DNA from 4 places in the Variovorax sp. PBL-H6 genome. Region 2 is predicted to be linked to each of the others. Evidence: predicted binding sites of a transcription regulator. Region 2 holds the regulator's gene; each other region holds the start of a gene.
What was found. Region 2 encodes LexA, which represses DNA repair genes until DNA is damaged. Its sites were predicted from a motif close to ACTGTATNNNNATACAGT; they were not measured.

Region 1 (4,208 bases), on a different replicon from region 2:
GCCGAAGCCGAGCATCCCAACGTCACGGATGCTGCCGTCCCCACTCTTCACGCGGAGCGCGCCCACGCGCTGCCCCATGGCGGTCGGTATGAAGTTCACGGCAACAATACATGCGGCGCCTGGGCTGAGGCTGGTGCTGCAGTTGTGGCTCACCTTGAAGTCGGAACCCCCGTCCAGGAAGTACATCTGGCTGATGATGGCAGGGACATTCCCGACGTTCTTGACTGCAAGCTGCTTGACCGTGCTCGTCGTGCCGAGCTTCCAGGTGCCGAAGTTCCAGCCGTTTTCCGAGATTTCTAGGTCCGTGAGGAGACGTACGGCGTTGCCGATGAGAGAGCCCTCGGCGCGGCTGTTCGAGCCCTGGAGCACCAGGCTTCCGAATTGTGGGCCGGCCTCTTGTGGCATGAAGCTGACCAGCATGGTGCACTCGCCATGTGCCGGCACGGTTGAGCAGGTCTTCTCCACGGCGAAAGGAGCCGTGGCGACCGCGGTCACGTCCGTGGCGGCGCCGCCCCCGTGGTTGACGACCTTGACGGGCAAGGTCCGCATTTGGGTGCGAGCCACGTCCCCAAAATCGGTGAGCTCGGGCTGAATCTCCAGGTCAGCCTGGCCCGTCAGCTTGATGTCGATTGGAATGCGATACCGGAAATCGGACGCGGCTGCGCTGAGCGCGGGCTGGAGGACAATGGTTGCACTGAGGAGCGCGCAGACGAAGCGCTTGAAGGACGGACGCATTTTTCTAGACAGTTCGGACAGCGGCCCCCTGACGGATTCCGGGGGCTTTGGGCCTATAGCCAGGGACCGTCTAGTGCGGGGTTTTAGGCCCCTTCTTTTCAGGCCCATCCGCGGCGCGCAGAGAGGGCACAGCCGCGTCCCTCGTTCGGGGCGGCCTGCGCACGCGCGACGAGCTCTTGGCGAGGAGTTGGCGGCGGTACTGAAGCGCGCGGTGCCAAGACCTCGCCCCACAGGGTGTTAGGGGCCGTTGCGGCGACCTTGGGCCTTCCGGAGGTCGGTGGCCGCCTGTGCCTGAAGTCGGTAGGGGCCTTAGGCGGTCACGATGCGGGAGCGCCGCACGTCCCCGACTTGCGCGCCGCTGACTGGCGCCGTTGAGGGCGTTGCGCGCTTCCAGGCACGACGCGACAGCTCCTTGTTGACAGAGGCGACGTCGCCACTGTCGAGCAAGCCGGTTGTGAACATGGCAACGAGATTGTTGACAAGACTTCTGACCGTGGCAGGCAGGCCCGCGAGGTAGTCCGCTTCGGATTGCGCCGGGGCGTCAATGGGGGTAGCTGGCGCGTAGCGCAGGCCTTCGGGGTCAAGCCAGTCAGCCGGCACGTCAAAGGCCTTTGCAATGCTCTGCAGGCGGTCGCTCGGCAAGCCGCGCACGCCGGATTCTGCGTGGCTGATAGCAGTGCGCAGTCCCTGAAAATCGAGCGGCTCGACCTTCATCGCAAGCTGGTTGCGGGAGACGTCGGAAGCATGACGAAGTGCGCGCAGGCGCATCGATTGAGTCGGCCGCGGGGCCTTTCCCTTGGCGCCAAGAATGAGCCAACTACCCGAAACGCCGAACTCGGTGGCAATACGGAGAATCGTGTCGGGACGAGGGGTGGCGAGGCGCTCTTCCCACCCCTTCAGGACTGTCGCGGTGCTGTGGCCGAGGCGCGTCGCCATCTGCGCCCTGGAAAGGCCGAGCGCTTGCCGAAGGTCTCGCAGGCGGAAATGGATACCAGGCGCGATGTCGTCGAAGGACCATTCCCCTGTGACCTCAGGCAGTGCCGCGGTTTCGACATCGCCAGTGCCCTTGAGCAGAGTGGCCGAGTCCGTGGCGTAGCGGGACGCGAGCTTGTCGAGGTGGTCGAGGTTGACAACGGAGAAGACGCCTCGCTCGAGGCGGGAAACAGCGGCATGGCTGCCCTGATAGCCCAAGACCTCCTCGGCAATTTCGAGCGTGGTTTTGCCAGTCGCTTCGCGCAGCTTTCGCAGACGCGCGCCCAGCTCTAGGCGGTCGGCGAGGTCAAGCTTACGCTTGCGGGAGGTTGCATCGACCTGGTTGGCGGTGGCGGGCATTGGGTCCTCGAAACTACATTGAATTTAATGCGCTGCGGTTGCGGCGCTTGGGGTTATTGTACGACAGTGCTTGAACGAGCACCATCAGTATCAGATGCAAGCATTTTAGATTTAGCCGCACCGTAGTGGCGCCGGCGCCACCTGGTTTTTCTCAGGCCCGATATGGCCCAATCTGATTGCCGCCATCGCGCCCGTCGAACCGCCCGTGCAGGCCGCGCAGGCGCGGTCCCGGTCCGATGCCGCAGGCCTGCAAGCTGTGCGATACTGTACGGCCATCCAGTATCCTGGCCGCCGGCAATGTCCGCCCTTCCCGCTTACGCCGAGCTGCGCTGCGTCTCCAATCACACCTACCTGCGCGGCGCCAGCCAACCGGAGGAGCTGGTGGAGCGCGCTTCGCAGCTTGGCTATTCCGCTCTCGCAATCGCTGACGAGTGCAGCCTGGCGGGCATCGTGCGCGCGCACGTTGCTGCCAAGGAGCACGGCCTCAAGCTTCTGGTCGGAACCCAGGTCCAGGTTGCTTGCGGCCACCCCTTCACGTTGCTCGTCCTTGCGTGCAACCTGAACGGGTACGGGAACCTTTGTGAATTCATCACCAAGCTTCGGCGTGGCTCAGAGAAGGGAAAATACGAACTGCAGTTCGCAGACCTGACCGCCGCGGCCCTTGAGGACTGCGTCGTCGTCGCCTGCCCGAAGCGGATGTCGACCCCGGAACAGCTGGAGACAACAGGACGCTGGCTCCTGTCAGAGTTCCGGGGGCGTTGCTGGTTCGGCGTCGACCTTCTGCGCCTCATCGACGACGAGATGTGGTTGTACCGACTCCGCCAGGTGAGCGAGCTGACGGCAATTCCCTTGGTAGCCGCCGGCGACGTTCATTTTCATGTTCGCTCCAGGAAACCACTCCAGGACGTACTGACCGCTACGCGAGTTGGCCGCCCGCTGACGGAGTGCGGCCTCGACCTTCAGCCAAACGCAGAGCGGCACCTAAGAACGCGTCTTCGGCTGGCGCAAACCTACCCGGAGGATTTGCTTGCAGAGACGCTCAACGTGGCCGCGCGCTGCCAATTCAGCCTCGAGGAGCTTCGATACCAGTACCCCGACGAAGTGGTGCCGGACGGGGAGACGCCCTCCTCCTATTTGCGGCGCCTGACCTACGAGGGCGCCGGCCGACGGTGGCCAGAAGGGGTGCCGGCGAAGGTCCAGCTACAGATTGAGCACGAGCTGACATTGATTCAGGAGCTCCGGTACGAGCATTACTTCTTGACCGTCGCTGACATCGTCCAGTTCGCGAGGTCTCGCAACATCCTGTGCCAAGGGCGCGGGAGTGCCGCCAATTCCGTCGTCTGCTATTGCGTGGGCGTCACTGAGGTCGACCCAGCGCGCATGAGCGTCCTTTTTGAGCGTTTCATTTCCAAGGAAAGGAATGAGCCGCCGGATATCGACATCGATTTTGAGCACGAGCGTAGAGAAGAAGTTCTCCAGTACCTGTACCGGCGTTACGGACGCGACCGTGCCGCCATCACCGGTGTGGTGACCAGCTATCGGCCCAAGAGTGCGGTGAGGGACGTGGGCAAGGCGCTGGGATTTGACCTTGAGGTGGTAGACCAGCTTGCCAAGAATCATCAGTGGTTTGACGGCAAGGCGGTCATGCCGGAGCGTTTAGTGGAACTAGGCCTGTCGCTTGATGACCTGAAGGTGCGCCAGCTGATGTTGCTTACAGGGCAACTGCTAGGGTTCCCAAGGCACCTCAGCCAGCACACCGGCGGGTTCGTGCTCACAAGGACGGCGTTGTCTCGGCTGATTCCAATCGAGAACGCCTCGATGAAGGACCGAACGGTCCTGGAGTGGGACAAGGATGACCTTGACGCTTTGGGGTTTCTCAAGGTCGACTGCCTGGCTCTGGGCATGCTGACCGCCATCCGCAAATGCCTGGATTTCATCGGTCAGCGTAAGGGGTTCGTATTCGCGATGCAGGACATCCCGGCGGAGGACCCCGAGACGTACGAGATGATTTCGCGCGCGGACACCGTCGGAGTCTTCCAAATTGAGAGCCGCGCGCAGATGAGCATGCTGCCGCGGTTGAAGCCTCGGTGTTTCTACGACTTGGTGGTCGAAGTCGCGCTCGTGCGCCCCGGGCCCATCGT
Region 2 (4,208 bases):
AGTGCAGCAAAGGCGGTGCGCCAGCCGAAATGGCCGCCGATCAAGGCGCCCATCGGCAGGCCGAGGACCGAGGCCATGGACCAGCCTAGAAAGACGAAGGTCACGGCGCGGCCGCGCTGATCCGGTGGCACCAGCAGACCGACGCAAGCCGCGGCCTGGGCCGTGAAAATCGCGGGCGAGATGACCGTCAGCATGCGCACGGCCAGCAGTGCGCCAAAAGTCGGCATCAGGGTCGCGAGGAAGTGGCCTGCTGCGTACCACAGCATGGTGCAGGCCAGCAGCAGCCGCCGGTCCCAGCCCGCGACCAGTGCGGCCAGCAAGGGCGCGCCGAAGCAGACGACCACTGCGCCTGCGGTGATCAACTGGCCCGCCGTGGCCGCGCTGACCTGCAAGGAATTGCTGAGCTCGTTGAGCGTGCCCGGCACCACCATGATCCCGGTGCCGATCACGAAGTTGCCCGCCAGCAGGGCCCAAAGCGACGCCGGCAGGGCCGCCCGCTTCAACGTCGCACCTGAAGCGCGCCCGGATTGACGATGTTGGTCGGGTTGCCCTTGATGAAGCTGACGACGTTGTCGAAAGCCTGGCCGAAATACATCTCGTAGCTGTCTTGCTCGACGTAGCCGATGTGCGGCGTGCAGATGCAGTTCTCCAGTCGCAGCAGTGCGTGGCCTTGCAGCGGCGGCTCGCTCTCGAAGACGTCGATTGCTGCCAGCCCGGGCCGCCCGCGGTTGAGGGCCGCGAGCAACGCATCCTGTTCCATCAGCTCCGCGCGCGAGGTGTTGACGAACAGGGCGGTAGGTTTCATGCGCGAGAGGTCCTCGAGCGTGACCAGGCCGCGGGTCTCCTCGGTCAGCCGCAGGTGGATCGACAGCACGTCCGCCGCGGCGAAGAAGGCTTCACGGTTCGGCGCCACCTGGAAGCCGTCGGAGCGGGCGCGTGCGCAGCTCTCTTCACGGCCCCAGATCACCACCTGCATGCCGAAGGCCTGACCATAGCGCGCCACCAACTGGCCGATGCGGCCATAGCCCCAGATGCACAACGTCTTGCCCTTGAGCACCGAGCCCAGCCCGAAGTTGGGCGGCATGGACGCGGACTTGAGCCCCGATTGCTGCCAGGCGCCATGCTTGAGGTTGCTGATGTACTGCGGCAGGCGGCGCATGGCCGCCATGATCAGCGCCCACGTGAGCTCGGCCGGCGCCAGCGGAGAGCCCGTGCCCTCGGCGACGGCGACGCCGTGCTCGGTGCAGGCATTGACGTCGATATGGTGGCCGGCCCGCCCCGTTTGCGAGATCAGCTTGAGCTTCGGAAGCTTTTCGATCAGCTGGCGCGAGATCTGAGTGCGTTCGCGGATCAGCACGATCACGTCGGCATCCTTGAGCCTCACAGAGAGCTGTCCGATGCCCTTGACCGTGTTGGTGTAGACCTTGGCGGCATACGCGTCGAGCTTGGAGGCACAGCGCAGTTTGCGCACTGCGTCCTGATAGTCGTCGAGGATCACGATGTTCATGGCGTGCCATTGTGCCTCGCACCACCCACGGGCTTGCGCGCCGTGCGCCAGAAGCGCAGGGCGCTGCTGGGGCATGCCCTGCGTTCGGGTGCACGGTGCGCCCGGACGCAGGGTGTGGCCGTCAATGCAGATGGCTGGGCGAAGGTGCGGTGCCTGCCGCTTCCAGGGCGGCCAGCCGGTCGAGCTCGGCGCAGACATCCGCCATGCGACCAGAAATCACGACTCGGCCGGTGCTCGGCTTGTTGTGTTGCGCATCGATGGTGCGGACCACCCGCAGCGGTCGGGCGGATGTCGGCAGGCGTGACGCTGGTGCGGCTGGACGCGCTGCACAACTGGGGCGGATGCCGACATAGCGGAGGCCCGAGGCGCTTCGCCGGCGCGACGGTATCCAACGGCTTGCCAGCGATTGAAGGGGCATGAACAGGTCGACGAAGCTGAGCAGAGCGATTCCCATGTGAACTCCATGAAGGTCAGAGATTGAACATAGGCAGGATTGCTTTCGTCGGCCGCAACAGGGTGATGGCCCTTGGCCATACGCCCGCCACCTGTCGCAGCCGTTAGGGCCGCATGAGCAAGGGACGCTCATGCCGCCTTGTGCGGCTACATCAGCATCGTGTTGCGGATCAGGCCGACTGCGAGGCCTTCGATCTCGAAGGGCTCGCCCGGCTGCACGATGATGGTGGGGTAATCGGGGTTCTCGGCGTGCAGTTCGATGATCTGCTTGTTGCGCTTGAGGCGCTTGACCGTGACTTCGTCGCCCAGGCGGGCTACGACGATCTGGCCGTTGCGGGCCTCCTTGGTGGCCTGCACGGCGAGCAGGTCGCCGTCCATGATGCCGGCGTCGCGCATGGACATGCCGCGCACCTTGAGTAGGTAGTCGGGCTGCCGCTGGAACAGCGTGTTCTCCACATAGTAGGTCTGGTCTACGTGCTCCTGCGCCAGGATAGGCGAGCCCGCAGCGACGCGCCCGATCAACGGCAGCGCGAGCTGGGCCATGCCAGGCAGCGAGAGCGAGAACTGGGTGTTGCGCGATTCGTTCAGCGAGCGCAGTGCGTCGCCCTTGAGCCGAATGCCGCGCGAGGTGCCGCTCACAAGTTCGATGACGCCCTTGCGCGCCAAGGCCTGGAGATGTTCTTCGGCGGCGTTGGCGGACTTGAAGCCCAGCTCGGCCGCGATCTCGGCACGGGTGGGCGGCGCGCCAGTGCGTGCGATGGCGCTCTGGATGAGGTCCAGAATCTGTTGCTGGCGAGCGGTAAGCTTCACGGCGAACTGCATTGACGACTCCTTGCGGCACTGGCTGAATATCCAGTACCTGTATTTTTAACCAGTTTCCGGAGCTTTGGCAAGTCATGGCCGAAAACATCAGCGAAGGCAATCGTCGTGTGGTCGTTCTCGGCACGGGCGGCACCATTGCGGGCCGCTCGGCAACAGCGGCCGATAACGTCGGCTATACCGCCGGCCAAGTGGGTGTAACCGAACTGCTGGAAGGCATTGCGGCACCCGCGGGCGTCGCGCTGTGGACGGAGCAGGTGGCGCAGGTCGACAGCAAGGACATGAGCTTCGGGATCTGGCGCCGCCTGGCCGAGCGCTGTGCGCATTGGCTTGCGCAGGCCGATGTAGCGGGCGTGGTCATCGCCCACGGCACCGATACATTGGAGGAAACGGCGTTCTTCCTTCAGTCCGTGCTGGCTCCGTCCAAGCCGGTTGTGCTGACCAGTGCCATGCGGCCGGCGACTGCGCTGACGCCCGACGGTCCGCAGAACTTGCGCGACGCCATCGTGGTCGCTGCAAGCCCTCGTGCGCGGGGGGTGGTAGCGGTGTGCGCGGGCGCCGTGCACAGCGCTTTCGATGTGCAGAAGGTTCACACTTATCGTGTCGACGCGTTCGGTTCCGGCGATGCGGGCCCAGTGGCCTATGTGGAGGAGGGTGCCTTGCGCGAGCTCAGGAACTGGCCTGCCGCGCCGTCAGAGCCGGCGCGTTTGTCCTTCGAGCTGATGCAGCAGGCTACCCACTGGCCTCGCGTGGAAATCCTGATGAGCCACGCGGAGGCGCGCGGCAGCATCGTCGACGCCCTGGTCCGGGAGCGGCAAGCTGGCGTTGCGGAGCCGGTGCAGGGCCTGGTGCTCGCAGCCACTGGCAACGGAACGCTCCATGAAGCTTTGGAAGCGGCTGCGCTTCGGGCGCAAGCGGCGGGCATTGCGGTCTTGCGCGCGACGCGCTGCCCCCAGGGCCGCATTCTTTCCACGCCGAATGCGTTGCTGCGGGACGCCGGCGCGCTGACGCCTGTGAAGGCGCGCATCGAGCTGGTGCTGCAACTGATGGCCACCCCGACCGGCGGCGCCTGAGCGCATGTTCGAGGCCTTGCGCTCGCACGCCTGGGCCTATCCGGCATTGGAGGCGGTGCACATCGTCGGCATCGCGCTTCTGCTCGGTAATCTGGTGGCGCTCGAGCTGCGGGTGTTCGGGCACGCTGCCGGCCTGCCGGTCGCGGCCATGGCCAGGCTGTCGCTCTCGATCGCGGCCGGCGGCTTCGCACTCGCGGCGGCCAGCGGTTCGCTGATGTTCGCCACCCAGTCAGCGGAACTGCTGACCAATCAGTCCTTCCTGATCAAGATGGGCCTGCTGGTGGCTGCCGGCTTCAATGCAGGGTGGTTCCATCTGCGCGGCTCCCTGCGCAAACTCGATGCAATGGCGCGGGTAC
Region 3 (4,208 bases), 2.2 Mb from region 2:
GACGCATCCACCAGCTTGGCCAGCGCGTGGATGTTGTATTGGAGCGTGCGGTCGAAGGGCGCGTTGGCAATGCCCTGCGCCACCAGCCAGGTCACGCCGATGCTGACCGGCACCAGCAGCAGGAGCGGCGTGAGCATCCAATCGAGGATCTCGCCGAAGAGGGAGCGCTGCGCGCGTTGGAAGAGCTTCACCGAGCGCTTTGGGAAGGAGGACGAATCAGGGGATTTTTTCGAGGCAATAGCCGAGGCCGCGCACGGTCGCGATGTGGATCGGGCCCTTTTCGATCTTCTTGCGCAGGCGGTGGATGTAGACCTCGATGGCGTTGAGGCTCACCTCCTCGCCCCATTCGCACAGGCGCTCGACCAGCTGGTCCTTGCTCACCAGCCGGCCCGCGCGCTGCAGCAGCACCTCGAGCAGGCCCAGTTCGCGCGCCGACAGCTCGATCATCTTGCCGTCGATGGTCGCCACCCGGCCGGCCTGGTCGTAGACCAGCGGGCCGTGCTTGATGGCATTGCTGGTGGCGCCCATGCCGCGCCGGGTGAGGGCACGCACGCGCGCCTCGAGCTCCTGCAGCGAGAAGGGCTTGGCCATGTAGTCGTCGGCGCCGTAGTCGAGGCCCTTGACTCTTTCCTCCACGCTGTCGGCCGCGGTCAGAACCAGCACCGGGAGTTGCGATCCGCGGGCGCGCAGGCGCTTGAGGATTTCGAGGCCGTGCAGGTTGGGCAGGCCCAGGTCAAGGATCAGGAGGTCGAATTCGCTGTTGGTCATCAGCGCGGCATCGGCTTGCGAGCCGGTGGCGACGTGATCCACCGCCGAGCCCGAGGTGCGCAGGCTGCGCAGCAGCGCGTCGGCCAGCACCTGGTCGTCTTCTGCTATCAGTATTCGCATGCCGCGTCTCCAGACATGGCGGGCTTGCGCGGGCCGCCGGGCCGTCTCCCGCATCAGATTCTAGGCGGCCGCATAGGCTTCGAGCCCAATGGAAACCACGGTGGCGATCTCGTCTCCAACGCTTGCACGGAACTCGCGTTCGGCCTGCGCCACCGCCTTGCGGAAGGCCTCGAGCCAGGCGAGGCCGTCGGCAGTGAACAGCACGCGCCGCGCCCGGGCGTCGTGGGCGTCCGGACCGCGCATCACCAGTCCCCAGGCCTCGCACTGGTCGACCAGCTTGCCCATGGCCTGCTTGGTCATGCCCGCGCGAACGGCCAGCTCGGTCAACCGCGAGCCTTCGCGTGCCAGGTGGCGGGTGATGTGTATGTGAGCAGCGCTCACCTGCGCGCGCGCCGCAAGGTTGGACAGGGCGAGTGGCACGTCGGCATCGTGCGCCATGAGGGCCAGCACACGCTCGTCGAAGCGGCGCGCAGCGTGACCGAGGAGGCGGCCCAGATGCGTCTGGCGCCAAGCGTCGGGGTCGACCGGGAATGCGGGGTCTGTCATGAAGCCAGCAATCGTAAGCCAAGCTGACCAAAAAATGGGTTTACTCCGATCTATCGACCTCTACACTACTGTTCAGGCATCCAGGCTGTTGTTAAAAGCAGTTTGCATGAACCCCGTACAACCCATTGATCTTCAAGGACTTCCACATGGACGCACTCGTCAAAGGCAGCAGCATTTCGGTCGCAGGCAGCGAAAAGGCCAAGGCTCTGCAAGCCGCCCTGGCCCAGATCGAAAAGCAATTCGGCAAGGGCACCATCATGCGGCTCGGCGAGGGGGAGGCGCTCGAAGACATCCAGGTGGTCTCCACGGGCTCGCTGGGCCTGGACATCGCCCTGGGGGTCGGCGGCCTTCCCCGCGGCCGCGTGATCGAGATCTACGGGCCGGAATCCTCGGGCAAGACCACGCTCACGCTGCAGGTCATCGCCCAGATGCAGAAGCAGGCCGGCACCTGTGCCTTCGTCGATGCCGAGCATGCGCTGGACGTTCAGTACGCTCAAAAGCTGGGCGTGAACCTGTCCGACCTGCTGATCAGCCAGCCCGACACCGGCGAGCAGGCCCTGGAAATCGTTGATTCGCTGGTGCGCTCTGGCGCGGTCGATCTGATCGTCGTCGACTCGGTGGCCGCGCTCACGCCCAAGGCCGAAATCGAAGGTGAAATGGGTGACTCGCTGCCCGGCCTGCAGGCGCGGCTCATGAGCCAGGCGCTGCGCAAGCTCACCGCCACTATCAAGAAGACCAACTGCATGGTCATCTTCATCAATCAGATCCGCATGAAGATCGGCGTGATGTTCGGCTCGCCCGAGACCACCACCGGCGGCAATGCACTGAAGTTCTACGCCTCGGTGCGCCTGGACATCCGCCGCATCGGCACCATCAAGAAGGGCGACGAGGCGATCGGGAATGAAACCAAGGTCAAGGTGGTGAAGAACAAGGTCTCGCCACCCTTCAAGACGGCCGAGTTCGACATCCTGTTCGGCGAGGGCATCAGCCGCGAAGGCGAGATCATCGACATGGGCGTGACCGCCAAGATCGTCGACAAGTCGGGCGCCTGGTACGCCTATAACGGCGAGAAGATCGGGCAGGGCCGCGACAACGCGCGCGAGTTCCTGCGCGAGAACCCGACGCTCTCGCGCGAGATCGAGAACAAGGTGCGCGAGTCGCTGGGCATTCCGCTTCTGCCCGAGGACGCGGGCGAGGGCGCCTCCGGGGCCTGATCACCGGTGATGGCTACCAGTGCTCCTTCCCTCAAGGGCCGCGCACTGCGCCTGCTTGGGCAGCGCGAGCACTCTCGAAGCGAGCTCGCGCGCAAACTGGCGAGGTACGAGGAAGAGCCGGGCTCGCTCGCACGCGCGCTCGACGAGCTGGCCGCCAAGGACTTCATCAGCGAAGCAAGAGTGGTGCAGTCGGTACTGCACCAGCGCGCGGCCCGCCACGGCGCGGCGCGCGTGCGCCAGGAACTGCTGCACAAGGGTGTCGCGCCCGAGGCTGTGGCCGAGGCGGTGGCCAGCCTTGCGGGCAGCGAGCTCGACCGGGCGCGCGGCGTCTGGCGGCAGCGCTTCGGCACACCGCCGCAAAACACGGGCGAGCGGGCTCGGCAGATCCGCTTCATGTTGGCGCGCGGCTTCGCCGCGGCCGTGGTGGCCAAGGTGATGCGCGAGGACTTCGACGAATGAGGGCCTGAACAGGCGCGGCTCAGAGGCCCAGCATCAGCTTCAGGTTCTGCACCGCGGCGCCGCTGGCGCCCTTGCCCAGATTGTCCAGACGGGCGATAACGACCGCATGGCGGTGGTCCTCGTTCGGGAACACGCGGATCTCGAGGTCGTTGGTGTCGTTCAGGGCAAGCGCATCGAGCTTGCCGTCCTCTGTGGGCGGCAGCACCTTCACGAACTGCTCCGGCGTGTTGCTCTTGGCGTAGTGTGCCGCCAGCGCCTCCTGCAAGTCGCCGGCCTTGGGCTTGCCGGGAAGGTCGTCCAGGTGCAGCGGCAGTTGCACCAGCATCCCCTGCTTGAAGTTCCCTACCGAGGGGATGAATACCGGCCGGCGCGTCAGGCCGGTGTACTTCATGATTTCGGGAATGTGCTTGTGCTTGAGGCCCAGGGCATAGGTCTCGAACAGCGGTGCTTCGCCCTTTTCGTGGGCCTCGATCATGGACCGGCCGCCGCCCGAATACCCGCTGACGGAGGGCAGGGCGATTGCATGACTGGCTGGCAGGAGGCCGGCATCGACCAGCGGGCGGACGATGGCGATGGCGCCAGTCGCATAGCAGCCGGGATTGGCCACGCGCTCGGCCTTGGTCACAGCGTCTTTCTGACCGGCCACCAGCTCGGGAAAGCCGAAGACCCAGCCGTCCGCGGTGCGGTGCGCCGTCGAGGCGTCGATGATCTTGGGGCGGCGGCCCTGGCCCTCGAGCTGGTCGATGAGCGCCACGGATTCGCGCGCCGCGTCGTCGTGCAGGCAGAGCACCACCAGGTCGACGCCCGCTATCAGTTCTCGCTTGGCAGCCAAGTCCTTGCGCAGCTCGGGGGCGATGCTCACGAGTTCGACCTGCGGCATCTTCTGCAGCCGCTCGCGGATCTGGAGGCCGGTGGTGCCGGCCTCGCCGTCGATGAAGACCTTGGGCATGGTGGAAGCCTCAAATTGCCTGAGAAGGGCGTAAGAAAAACTACGTAGTGACCGCAGCGGCCGCCCGCCATTGGTGCGGCGCACCATGATACAGTCGCCTGCTGTCCTCCGCCCGGCCACCCCCCGGCGCGCCGTGGCCCGAGGGCAACACG
Region 4 (4,208 bases), on a different replicon from region 2:
TTTGCTGAGCGACCTGCTCTGATTTCCCTAAAACGGACGCGCCTAACCGCCGTCCGTTTTCTTGCGCGAGTCACCCTAAAACGGTTCTAGCTCGAAAGCTTTATAGCTGCTATAATGATGGCTTTTAGGGCTCTTAGGCACGCGAACCCGCGAGCCTGGAACGGGTACCCACGGGCACCCAACGAGCTCCATTCAAACAACAAATTCAGGATGTGACTATGCCCGCTACCCAAGAACTGGCAAGAAAAGCTGCAGTGGACGACCACATCACGAAGGAAGTCGAACTCCTGATTCAGCGTTGCACGGCAGCTGGGATTTCCGCCGGCGAGGCACATGCCTCGCTGTGCTACCGCGTCTTTCGAATGAACATCGAGGCGGGCGCCGCCGAGGAAGCAGCGCGCGAGGGTCCGTTGAATCGACTCTTGCAGGACGCCTACGACTACCTGATGGCGGGCAAGAAGAAGCTTCACCTCGAGACGTGCGAGGCGTGGCTGCTCGCAAAATTCGGCGCCCGCATTGGCGATGTCGTTGAGATTAACCGGGACACCTGGGAGGAGCCGCGCCAGGTACTGGTGGACCGCTTTCGCATCCTGTGGATGAAGTACGACGGCCTGCAGACGGGCTATATGTGGTTTCAGGGGCCGTGTTCGGCGACTCCCGCTTTCATGCCTAGAAAGGAATCGGGCGAGCAGGGCGTCTCCGTGTTGACTCCGATTGAGGTCGTGAGCCCCAGCGCACGGATGCGCAACTTGTACCCGGACCGCTTCGCCCCTCGGATACGCCTGGACGACTGAACGGATTCCACCGCCAATAACAGATGAGCGCCCTTACGGCGCGCCTCATTTTCAATTTCTTGAGTTTCCATGAGAGAGCAACCAGCACGCCCGCACGTCTACCTGGCCGGGCCTGACGTCTTCTTCCCCGAGCGCGCCGAGATTTTCAAGGCGCTGAAGGCCCATTGCGAGCAGCTCGGGATGGTTGCCCTAGTGCCGTCCGATGGCGGCCTGCCGGACGGGTTCGGGGGCACCGAGGATGAAATCGCCCAGCGAATCTACGACGCGAACATCGAGCTCATCCAGCGCGCGGACGGCATTGCAGCCAACCTGGTGAACTTTCGGGGGACCGAACCGGATTCCGGAACCGTCTATGAGGTGGGCTTCGCTGTGGCGCTCAAGAAGCCGGTCGTTGCCTACGGCGTCCCTGCCGGCACTTACGCATCCCGAGTAGCCGCCACTCTTCCCTGCGAATCGGACGGCCGCGGTGGCCAGTGCGAAACCGCCACGAAGGTTCACGTCGAAGGCCTCGGGCAGCGCCTCAACCTCATGCTGTCGCGTTCCGCCGAGATTGCGCCGTCTGCGCGCGCAGCTCTAGACCGAATTGCCAGCCACTTCCAGCAGGTTGGGCTGCTTCAGGCCCAATAGATAAAGCTCGCTGGGTAGTTCAGTACCCCTTGTGGCGCTTAGTGAGTAATCGCAGTTGCATTCCGCGCGGAGAACGCCAGAAGCATCGCCCCGACGGCTTGAAAGCCGGCGGGGCGAAATAATCAGGCGGGGAAATCCGGCATTGGGCAGGGCGCTACATAGCGCCAGTAGTCGGAGTTCAGGTACAAGCCTGTTCCGACGTTGCCGGAATGGCTCCATTTGCGCGCCCCCGGATTCCATTGCGCAACGACCAAGCCGAAGGAATGGCCGTCCATGTCTTTGACCTCCAGCCAGTGATGCTCGGCGGTCTTCAAGTTCGGCGGAACGGGTTGCTGGGCTTTGCGAGCCGCGAGGTCGATTCGGGGGTGCAGCATGATTGAGGGGGTGAGTTGGCCTCCTTCGTGTAGCACCAAGGCGGGCCGCGCCCTCTGGGGGCGCCGCACACAGAAACAGGGCACATGTCCAACTTTCCCGTAGCTCAGACACACGAAAGTGAGACCCTTGCTCCTCGGCTGGAAGGCTCCGGCCAAACCCGACTCGCCTGGAGGGGCTGCTGTACGCGCCTGAAAAGGCGCGTAAACTGGACGTCCATACAGTACCGGAGCCCGTCATGGCCGCCCTTCTGGAATGGGCCGACGATGACGACGCGCCGGCCCTGCCGTCCCGCCGCGTCAAGCCCGTCCTGAAGCCGGGCGAGTTGCCCGCCTCCGTCGAGGCTGCCCTATGGCGCGGCGACCAGCTTGGCTCGCCTGTCACCAAGGTGGTTCCCACCGGCTTCGCCGCACTCGATGCAGAGTTGCCGGGCGGGGGTTGGCCGGCCCGCTCCCTGACCGAACTGCTCCAGGCCCAGCCGACCGTGCTCGAGTGGCGCCTGCTTGCCCCGGCAATGCGCCAGGTTGTGGCTGATGGCAAGGATATCGTCATCGTGGGACCGCCGAAGGCTCCCCACCTGCCAGGCCTGCGCGATGAGGGCATCGATGAGCGCCGAATGGTCTGGATTCAGGCGGCGACGCCGGCGGAGCGCCTATGGGTCACCGAGCAATTGGTGAAGGCGAACGCAGCCGGAATGCTAGTGGCCTGGCTCCCGCAAGCGCGTCAGGAGCAGATTCGACGGCTTCAGGTGTGCGCCCAGGGATGCGACAGCCCAGTGGTCCTGTGCCGGCCCGCCGCGGCCCAGCACGAGCCCTCCGCGGCGCCGCTGCGCCTGCAGGTGAGCTATGGCGTCGACTGGGAGCTTCAGGTGCACCTGCTGAAGCGCAAAGGCAGCACCCATGACGGCGTGCTGCACCTGCCGTCAATTCCCCGCGGCCTGGCGCCGCTCATCACGCCCCGGCTGTCGAAGCCGAGCGTGCTCCTCGCCGCGCGCAAGCCTCGCGTGACCGCTGGAGAACCATCAGATGCTCTGGGCAGCGTTACTTCCCGACAGCCAGCTCTCCGACACCCAGCGCACTGAAGCAATCCGTGGCCTGGCGGTCTGGTGCCTCCAGTTCACCCCGCGCGTCAGCATCATCGATGCGGCTTCCGCTTCTGCTGCGGTGGTGATGGAGCTGGAGGCGAGCGTGCGCCTGTTTGGCGGCAAGCGGAAGCTCGTCGAGCGGGTGAAAACCGAGGCGGAAGAGATGGGGGTGGGTCAGCTTGCCTGGGCCCCGACCAGTCTCGCCGCGGTGGCGGTCGCGCGCACGGGTCAATCGAACGGGTTTTCCAAACCCCTCCAGGCCCTGCTGGACGCCCTCCCCGTCGAAGTTCTGGCTTCCGCCGCGGCGCATGCCGCCATCCTTGAACGCATCGGATGCCAGACCCTCGGCCAAGTGCGCGCCCTCCCCCGTGGCGGGCTGAGCCGGCGCTTTGACAAGGAACTGTTGGGGGCTTTGGACCAGGCCTATGGCCTCAAGCCGGAGGCGCATGCCTGGGTGCAACTTCCCGACACCTTTGCTGCCAAGCTCGAGCTGATGTCTCGCATCGAGATGGCGCCGGCGCTTCTCTTTGGCGCCCGTCGGCTCCTGCTCCAGCTGTGCGCCTGGTTGGCCGCAAGGCGGTCCGGGACGACAGCTTTCACGCTGAAGTGGTGTCACGACGCGATGCGCGCCAAGGCAGCCGGAGATGGCGGCGAACTGTCGGTTCGTACAGCGGAGCCAACGCGCAACATCGAGCACTTGAGCCGATTGCTGGCCGAGAACCTGGCCAAGGTCGAGCTGCTGGCGCCCGTGGGGGACCTCGCACTGGTGGCAGACGACGTTCGCCCGCTCGAAGAAAACAGTTTTTCGCTGCTGCCTGAGACGCTACCGGACGGCGAAGGCCTGGCATTGGTGCTGGAGCGCATCGCCGCGCGGCTGGGGCCAGAGCGGGTCTTGCGACCTGTCATCCTGGAGGACCACCGGCCGGAATGGATGTGCCATTGGCAGCCTGCTCCGGACAAGCGCCCAAGGCAGGTGGCGCGCCTACTCGACTGCCCTCAGCCCACCTTCATCCTGCCCAAACCACTGCGCCTGGCCTCCCGTGAGTCACAACCCCTGTACCAAGGCCCCCTTAAGTTCTTGATAGGCCCGCATCGCATCGAGCATGGTTGGTTCGACCGGGTCGGTGAGAGCTTGACTGACCAGGCGTCGCCAGGAAAGGCCGCCACCTCCGACCAGGTCGAAACACGTCACGTTGCGCGTGACTATTTCGTCGCGCTGAGTGAGCATGCTGGCTTGCTATGGGTGTACCAAACCCGCCTTGCGAGCGAAGAAAGCGCATGGTTCCTCCATGGCGTATTCGCTTAATCGGGCGCACGACCCACCCGTTGCG

Region 1: G3W89_RS30045 (error-prone DNA polymerase) is a predicted target of LexA. The motif match lies at 2,331-2,348, and genes of this name have one in related genera.
Region 3: recA (recombinase RecA) is a predicted target of LexA. The motif match lies at 1,519-1,536, and genes of this name have one in related genera.
Region 4: imuA (translesion DNA synthesis-associated protein ImuA) is a predicted target of LexA. The motif match lies at 2,001-2,018, and genes of this name have one in related genera.

The regions. Positions count from the first base shown of each region.
Region 1 covers NZ_LR594660.1:346,409-350,616, forward strand. The annotation lists gene G3W89_RS30035 (choice-of-anchor D domain-containing protein) at 1-735, opposite strand, end outside; gene G3W89_RS30040 (helix-turn-helix domain-containing protein) at 1,045-2,067, opposite strand; gene G3W89_RS30045 (error-prone DNA polymerase) at 2,365-4,208, shown strand, end outside.
Region 2 covers NZ_LR594659.1:3,541,539-3,545,746, reverse strand. The annotation lists gene G3W89_RS16715 (MFS transporter) at 1-503, opposite strand, end outside; gene G3W89_RS16710 (D-2-hydroxyacid dehydrogenase family protein) at 500-1,507, opposite strand; gene G3W89_RS16705 (hypothetical protein) at 1,629-1,961, opposite strand; gene lexA (transcriptional repressor LexA) at 2,108-2,782, opposite strand; gene G3W89_RS16695 (asparaginase) at 2,857-3,852, shown strand; gene G3W89_RS16690 (hypothetical protein) at 3,857-4,208, shown strand, end outside.
Region 3 covers NZ_LR594659.1:5,708,469-5,712,676, forward strand. The annotation lists gene G3W89_RS26890 (sensor histidine kinase) at 1-191, opposite strand, end outside; gene G3W89_RS26895 (response regulator) at 217-888, opposite strand; gene G3W89_RS26900 (MarR family winged helix-turn-helix transcriptional regulator) at 949-1,434, opposite strand; gene recA (recombinase RecA) at 1,581-2,648, shown strand; gene recX (recombination regulator RecX) at 2,658-3,107, shown strand; gene argC (N-acetyl-gamma-glutamyl-phosphate reductase) at 3,127-4,056, opposite strand.
Region 4 covers NZ_LR594660.1:332,402-336,609, forward strand. The annotation lists gene G3W89_RS30000 (hypothetical protein) at 1-22, shown strand, start outside; gene G3W89_RS30005 (hypothetical protein) at 255-794, shown strand; gene G3W89_RS30010 (nucleoside 2-deoxyribosyltransferase) at 864-1,421, shown strand; gene G3W89_RS30015 (hypothetical protein) at 1,544-1,735, opposite strand; gene imuA (translesion DNA synthesis-associated protein ImuA) at 2,032-2,874, shown strand; gene G3W89_RS30025 (Y-family DNA polymerase) at 2,819-4,183, shown strand.